One region of the Enterobacter sp. UNJFSC 003 genome, then DNA from elsewhere that is predicted to be linked to it. Evidence: predicted binding sites of a transcription regulator. Region 1 holds the regulator's gene; the other holds the start of a gene.
The links. The regulator PurR, encoded in region 1, represses purine synthesis genes. The targets are predictions, from matches to a motif close to CANGCAAACGTTTGCNTG.
Positions count from the first base shown of each region.

Region 2: the regulator PurR is predicted to act here: its motif matches at 2,008-2,025, upstream of purM (phosphoribosylformylglycinamidine cyclo-ligase).

Region 1 is NZ_JBAKHK010000002.1:256,028-259,442, forward strand. Features, by position in the region: gene V5P19_RS07275 (MFS transporter) at 1-462, opposite strand, end outside; gene V5P19_RS07280 (YnhF family membrane protein) at 626-715, opposite strand; gene purR (HTH-type transcriptional repressor PurR) at 1,013-2,038, shown strand; gene punR (DNA-binding transcriptional activator PunR) at 2,055-2,966, opposite strand; gene punC (purine nucleoside transporter PunC) at 3,081-3,415, shown strand, end outside.
Region 2 is NZ_JBAKHK010000001.1:97,387-100,801, reverse strand. Features, by position in the region: gene V5P19_RS00455 (6-phospho-beta-glucosidase) at 1-934, opposite strand, end outside; gene bglK (beta-glucoside kinase BglK) at 945-1,838, opposite strand; gene purM (phosphoribosylformylglycinamidine cyclo-ligase) at 2,086-3,123, shown strand; gene purN (phosphoribosylglycinamide formyltransferase) at 3,120-3,415, shown strand, end outside.

The DNA of each region.
Region 1 (3,415 bases):
TTCCCCCATCCAGGTTGCAGCAGGTACGCCGCCAATATTGGCAATCGTCAGCCCCATAAACATGGTCGCCACTGCGCTGGCCTGCTTATGTTTGGGCACCACGCTTGCGGCAACGACAGAGCCCAGCCCAAAGAAGGCGCCGTGGTTCAGGCTGGTCAGAATACGGGACAGCATCAGCGTGGTGTAATCCGGCGCAATGGCGGAGAGCACATTGCCCAGCGTAAAGATGGCCATCAGGAAAATCAGCGCGTTGCGTCGCGCCCGATGCGAAAGCAACAGCGTCATCAGCGGAGCCCCCACCATCACGCCAATGGCGTAGGCGCTGATCAACATACCGGCCGCAGGGATAGAAACCTCTACGCCTTGGGCGATAACGGGCAATAACCCCATCGGGGAAAATTCAGTGGTGCCAATCCCAAAAGCGCCGATCGCCAGGGCCAGCAGGGGAAAATTGATTTTCATGCGTCAACTCCGGATGCCGTGTTATGTCGTAACACAGAACAAAGAAGCGGAAAGCATGACATCAATCACAAAAAATGAGAAGTTAACAAATTGGCAAAAGATTTTTGCCAGAGGGGTAACAATCGGGATAAGCAGGAGGGAGAGAACGCTCCCTCCGCGTAAATCAGTGCAGTACTGCCGTCAAACCTGCGGCAACAATCAGCGCCAGCACAATCACGGTCGTCGTCAGCGAAAACTTCAGATCGGTATTCATCAATTTTTCTCCTTTTAATCCCCCCACAAAAAGTGAGTCTGCTCATTTTTACACAGTTTACGTCAAAAATCTTCCTGGATTTAAACGGATATCCACTTTTGCTCTTCCCCTTTTCACCAAGATAGGACAAAATTCCACGCTAAATTTATTAGCGTACCGGCCATTGACCCCCTCCTGACGTCCTGAGTCGTTTTCCCGGCGTGTCGCAATTCCAGATTGCGTAATAAGGGTGAGAGAAGGCAAACGTTTACCTTCATGTTTTTCAGGAGCTTAGGATATGGTCTGGAGTGACATTTAATGGCAACAATTAAAGATGTGGCAAAACGCGCAAACGTTTCCACTACAACCGTATCACATGTTATTAACAAAACCCGTTTCGTTGCGGAAGAGACGCGCAATGCCGTCTGGGCAGCGATCAAGGAACTGCACTACTCGCCGAGTGCGGTTGCGCGCAGTCTTAAAGTTAATCACACCAAATCCATTGGTTTGCTGGCCACCAGCAGTGAAGCGGCCTATTTTGCCGAGATCATTGAAGCGGTAGAAAAAAACTGCTTCCAGAAAGGCTATACCCTTATCCTGGGCAACGCGTGGAACAACATTGAAAAACAGCGAGCCTATCTGTCAATGATGGCGCAGAAGCGCGTGGATGGTCTGCTGGTGATGTGCTCCGAGTACCCGGAGTCGGTGCTTTCCATGCTTGAAGAGTATCGCCACATACCGATGGTCGTTATGGACTGGGGTGAAGCGCGTGCCGACTTCACCGATTCCGTGATTGATAACGCCTTCGAAGGCGGTTATATGGCGGGACGTTATTTGGTGGAACGCGGTCACCGCGAAATTGGTGTGATACCGGGGCCGCTGGAGCGCAACACCGGTGCGGGCCGCCTGGCCGGGTTTATGAAAGCGATGGAAGAAGCGATGATCGCGGTGCCGGAAAACTGGATTGTTCAGGGTGACTTTGAACCCGAATCAGGCTATCGCGCGATGCAGCAGATTGTCTCCCAGCCGCACCGTCCGACCGCCGTCTTCTGTGGTGGTGACATCATGGCGATGGGTGCACTCTGTGCGGCAGATGAGCTGGGGCTGCGCGTACCGCAGGATATTTCCGTCATCGGGTATGACAACGTGCGTAACGCGCGCTTCTTTACCCCTGCGCTGACCACCATTCACCAGCCAAAAGATTCACTGGGCGAAACAGCCTTCAATATGCTGATGGACAGGATCGTCAACAAGCGAGAAGAATCCCAGTCAATTGAAGTTCATCCTCGCCTTATTGAACGCCGTTCCGTTGCGGATGGTCCGTTCCGCGACTACCGTCGTTAATCTCATACGGAGCCCGCTACGCTGGCTCCCGTAACCACTCCCGGTTAAGCGTATCACTGTCTCCCAGGTAATCCAGAAGCCAGGCCATTGCAGGTGATACATCGCTTTGCTGCCATGTCAGGCAACAGGCGGCATCCGGGAAGGGGTTCTCCAGCGTCAGCGCAGCCCATTCACCCGTGTCAATGCGCGGGCGCGCAAAATGGCCAGGCACCATTGCAACGCACAGCCCGGCGCTGAGGCAGGTCGCGGATGATTCCCAGTCCGGGGCCACAACCCGGCGCTGGTTATCCAGCAGCCAGGTAATACGCTTGGGCAACGAGCGCGAGGTATCTTCCAACACCAGCGACGGCCAGTTGCGCAGCGCGTCATCGCTCAGCGGCCCTTCCATTGTCGCCAGCGGATGCTCACGCGCCACCACGCATTTCCAGTTAAGCATGCCCATATCGCGGAACGCATAGCGCCCCCCGACGGGGATCGCCTGGGTTGCCCCAATCGCCATCTCCACCCTGCCGTCCGCCAGCGCGTCCCAGACGCCGTTGAACACCTCCTGGGACACCCGCAGCTCCACATCCGAGAAATGACGATAAAAATCAACAATCATCTGCCGCGTTCGTTCCGGTTTGACGATGTTATCTACCGCGATGGAAAGATGCCCTCGCCAGCCGTTAGCAATCTGCTGACACTGTTCTCGGGTGATCTGCATTTTTTTGATAACAGATCGCCCTTCTTTCAAAAACCACGCCCCGGCAGGCGTTAACTCAACGTCGCGATGACGCCGTTCAAACAGGGGAACCGCCAGCCACTCTTCCAGCTGGCGTACCGTATAGCTTATCGCCGAGGGCACGCGGTGTAGCTCCTGCGCTGCACCGCTAAAGCTGCCGTTACGCGCGACGGCATCCACAACTTCAAGAGAATAATCTGACCACATTTTCTGCCTGCAAAATTTTTGAATGCACCCGCCAAATATTAGCGTTTCACAAGCCGCTTTGCACTCCCTACACTCTGCGCCAACGTACACCTGCCTCCTCAAGGAGAAGAAATAATGCAACCTCATAAAGGATTTTTAGTCTGGCTCGCCGGTTTGAGCGTGCTGGGCTTTTTGGCCACCGATATGTACCTGCCGGCCTTTGCCGCGATGCAGGAAGATTTACAGACCCCGGCTGCCGCCATCAGCGCCAGCCTGAGCGTATTCCTTGCCGGCTTTGCCTTCGCGCAGTTGCTCTGGGGCCCGCTTTCCGATCGCTTTGGTCGTAAGCCGGTCTTGTTGCTGGGTCTGGCTATTTTTGCCGTGGGCTGTCTGGGGATGCTGTGGGTACGCGATGCAGCCTGGCTGCTGGTGCTGCGCTTCGTGCAGGCCGTTGGCGTATGTGCCGCAGC
Region 2 (3,415 bases), on a different contig from region 1:
AGCTGAAGCCGATGTAATCCACGCAGCCCTGCGTCAGCGCCGCTTTATCGTCTTCGGTAATATCCAGCGCAAAGCCACGGCGTTCAAAGTAGTTAAGCAGGTGCTGCGGATACTTGCCGCGCACGTGGACGTCAGTGAACCAGTAACGGCGATGCATCGCGTTCATTGCCATCATCACGTCGTTCGGCGCACAGGTCAGCGGATAGATAGGGCACATGGCAATCATGCAGCCAATGTGTAGCGACGGATTAATTTCCCGTCCCGCTTTCACCGCCAGGGCGCTGGCCACCAGCTCATAGTGCGCCGCCTGGAACATCACGGGCTCGCGGTCTTCACCCGGCTCGTACTTCAGCCCGGAGTTGGTAAATGGCGCAAAGTCTTCGTGGAAGTTGGCCTGGTTATTGATCTCGTTAAAGGTCATCCAGTACTTCACTTTATGCTGATAGCGCTCGAAGACAACCGCCGCGAAGCGAACAAAGAAGTCGATCAGCTTGCGGTTGCGCCAGCCGCCGTATTCGGTGACCAGGTGGAAAGGCATCTCGAAGTGGGACAGCGTGATAACGGGTTCGATACCGTATTTCAGGCACTCGTCGAACAGATCGTCATAGAACGTCAGGCCCGCTTCGTTTGGCTCCAGCTCATCTCCTTTCGGGAAAATACGCGTCCAGGCGATTGAGGTACGGAAACATTTGAACCCCATCTCGGCAAAGAGTTTGATGTCTTCTTTATAGCGATGGTAAAAGTCGATAGCGTCGTGGTTAGGGTAATTTTTGCCCTGCAACACGCCGTGGGTAATTTCACGCGGCACGCCGTGCGCGCCTGCCGTCATCACGTCGGCAACGCTAACCCCTTTGCCGCCCTCTTTCCAGCCGCCTTCAAGCTGATGCGCCGCCACCGCGCCGCCCCACAGAAAACCTTCTTTGAATCCTGACATACTTTTTCCCTCATTCGATGTTGCTAATTGCTGACGGATACTGCTGTCTGAAGTGATAAACCGCGCCAATCAGTCCGGCGCTGTTGCCGTGGCTCACGACATCGGCGATATCCGCGATGCCAAACCACGCGAGATGCGTGCGTAGCAAATCCATAAACCCCGGGCGCTCTGCAATACCGCCGCCGATTAAAATGGTCTGGGGATCGAAAACGTTCGCCAGGTTGTAAAGCCCTGTCGCAATGCCGTTGAGAAAGTCATCGACCAGACGACGGCACACCGCGTCCCCCGCGTCGTAACCATCGAAAATAGCCTCTCCCGTGACGTCCTCAAGCCCTAAGCCATAGAAGTCGGCATAGCGTTTGCGAAGCGTACGAAGCGTGCAGTTTTCATTCATGGAGTGGCGGGCGATACGCCTGGAATCGGCCCTTTCAGTAAGCATGTAGCCGAACTCACCGGCGCGAAAGCGCGCGCCGTGAACCAGCTGGCCGTTGCAGAATATTGCCCCACCGACGCCGGTGCCGATGGTCAGCACCAGAAAATTATCGCTGTCTGCCGCCTTCCCCTGCCAGCGTTCTGCCAGCAGCACGCAGTTAGCGTCATTCTCTACGGTGACCGGCAACCCCGTGCGCGCTTCGAGCCAGGCTTTGATATTAAATTGGTCGAACCGACGGATGGCGCCCCCCATCGCGATAAAACCGGTATAGGGATTGACGTAGCCCGGCGCGCTGATAGCAATGCCCTCGACGTCGGGATGTAACGCCACCCAGTTCAGCATCTGCGACAAAATCGCCTCGCCGTCGCTGTTCTTGATAGCGGCCTTATCAGTATGCAGGAGCGCCCCTTCTGCCGTGGAGACGCCCATCTTTAACGCTGTGCCACCAATATCAAATGCGGCGATTTTCATCTCTTTCATCCCTCCTGAATGAAACTGAAACCGGTTTCAGTGCATGATGTTCATTCAACAAACTGGTTGCAAGCAGAACGCCGAAACCGGTTTCATTTTCGTGAACGGAGTCAAGTTTGCACGTCGTCTGGGGCTCGGCGGAAAAAAAAATCCACCTGCCCAGAATAGGCTCGCAAACGTTTGCCTGGACTGTTAGAATTGCGCCGATTTTTCTTACTAGCTATGCAATCGCGTGGGGACTTGAGCCGTGACCAACAAAACTTCTCTCAGCTACAAAGATGCCGGTGTTGATATTGACGCAGGTAATGCGCTGGTTGACCGAATTAAAGGTGTGGTGAAAAAAACCCGCCGCCCTGAAGTAATGGGTGGCCTGGGTGGATTCGGCGCACTGTGCGCGCTGCCGCAAAAATATCGTGAACCTGTTCTGGTCTCGGGTACTGACGGCGTAGGAACAAAACTGCGCCTGGCGATGGATCTTAAGCGTCACGACACGATCGGTATCGATCTGGTGGCAATGTGCGTCAACGACCTGGTGGTCCAGGGCGCTGAGCCACTGTTCTTCCTCGATTACTACGCGACCGGCAAACTGGATGTGGATACCGCAGCCAGCGTGATCAGCGGTATCGCCGAAGGCTGTCTGCAGTCCGGTTGCGCGCTGGTAGGCGGCGAAACGGCGGAAATGCCTGGCATGTACCATGGCGACGATTATGACGTCGCAGGCTTCTGCGTCGGCGTGGTAGAAAAATCAGAAATTATCGACGGCAGCAAAGTGGCCGACGGCGATGTGCTGGTTGCGTTGGCCTCCAGCGGCCCGCACTCCAACGGCTACTCTCTGGTGCGTAAAATTCTTGAAGTGAGCGGCTGTGACCCACTGACCACCGAACTGGACGGCAAACCGCTGGCCGATCACCTGCTGGCCCCAACCCGCATCTACGTGAAAAACGTCCTTGACCTGATCGCGAACGTCGACGTGCACGCCATTGCCCACCTGACCGGGGGCGGCTTCTGGGAAAATATTCCGCGCGTACTGCCGGATAACACCCAAGCGGTGATCGACGCGTCCTCGTGGCAGTGGCCGTCCGTCTTTAACTGGCTGCAGACCGCAGGTAACGTAAGCTCTCACGAAATGTACCGCACCTTTAACTGCGGCGTGGGCATGGTTATCGCCCTGCCAGCAAGCGAAGCGGACAAGGCCATTACGCTGCTGACCGAGAAAGGTGAAAACGCGTGGAAAATCGGTACGATTAAAGCATCCGATTCCGAACAGCGTGTGGTCATTGAATGAAAAATATTGTGGTGCTCATTTCCGGTAACGGAAGCAATTTGCAGGCAATCATTGACGCCTGCATGCAGAAGAAAATCAATGGCACCATTCGGGCAGTATTCAGCAACAAGGCCGATGCGTTCGGCCTTGAGCGTGCGCGGGAAGCGAACATTCCCGCACATGCGCTGGAAGCCAGCCAGTTCGCGGGTCGCGAAGCCTTTGACCGCGAGCTGGTACAAGAGATTGATGCCTACGCACCGGACGTTGTGGTGCTGGCGGGGTATATGCGCATCCTTAGCCCGGCGTTTGTCTC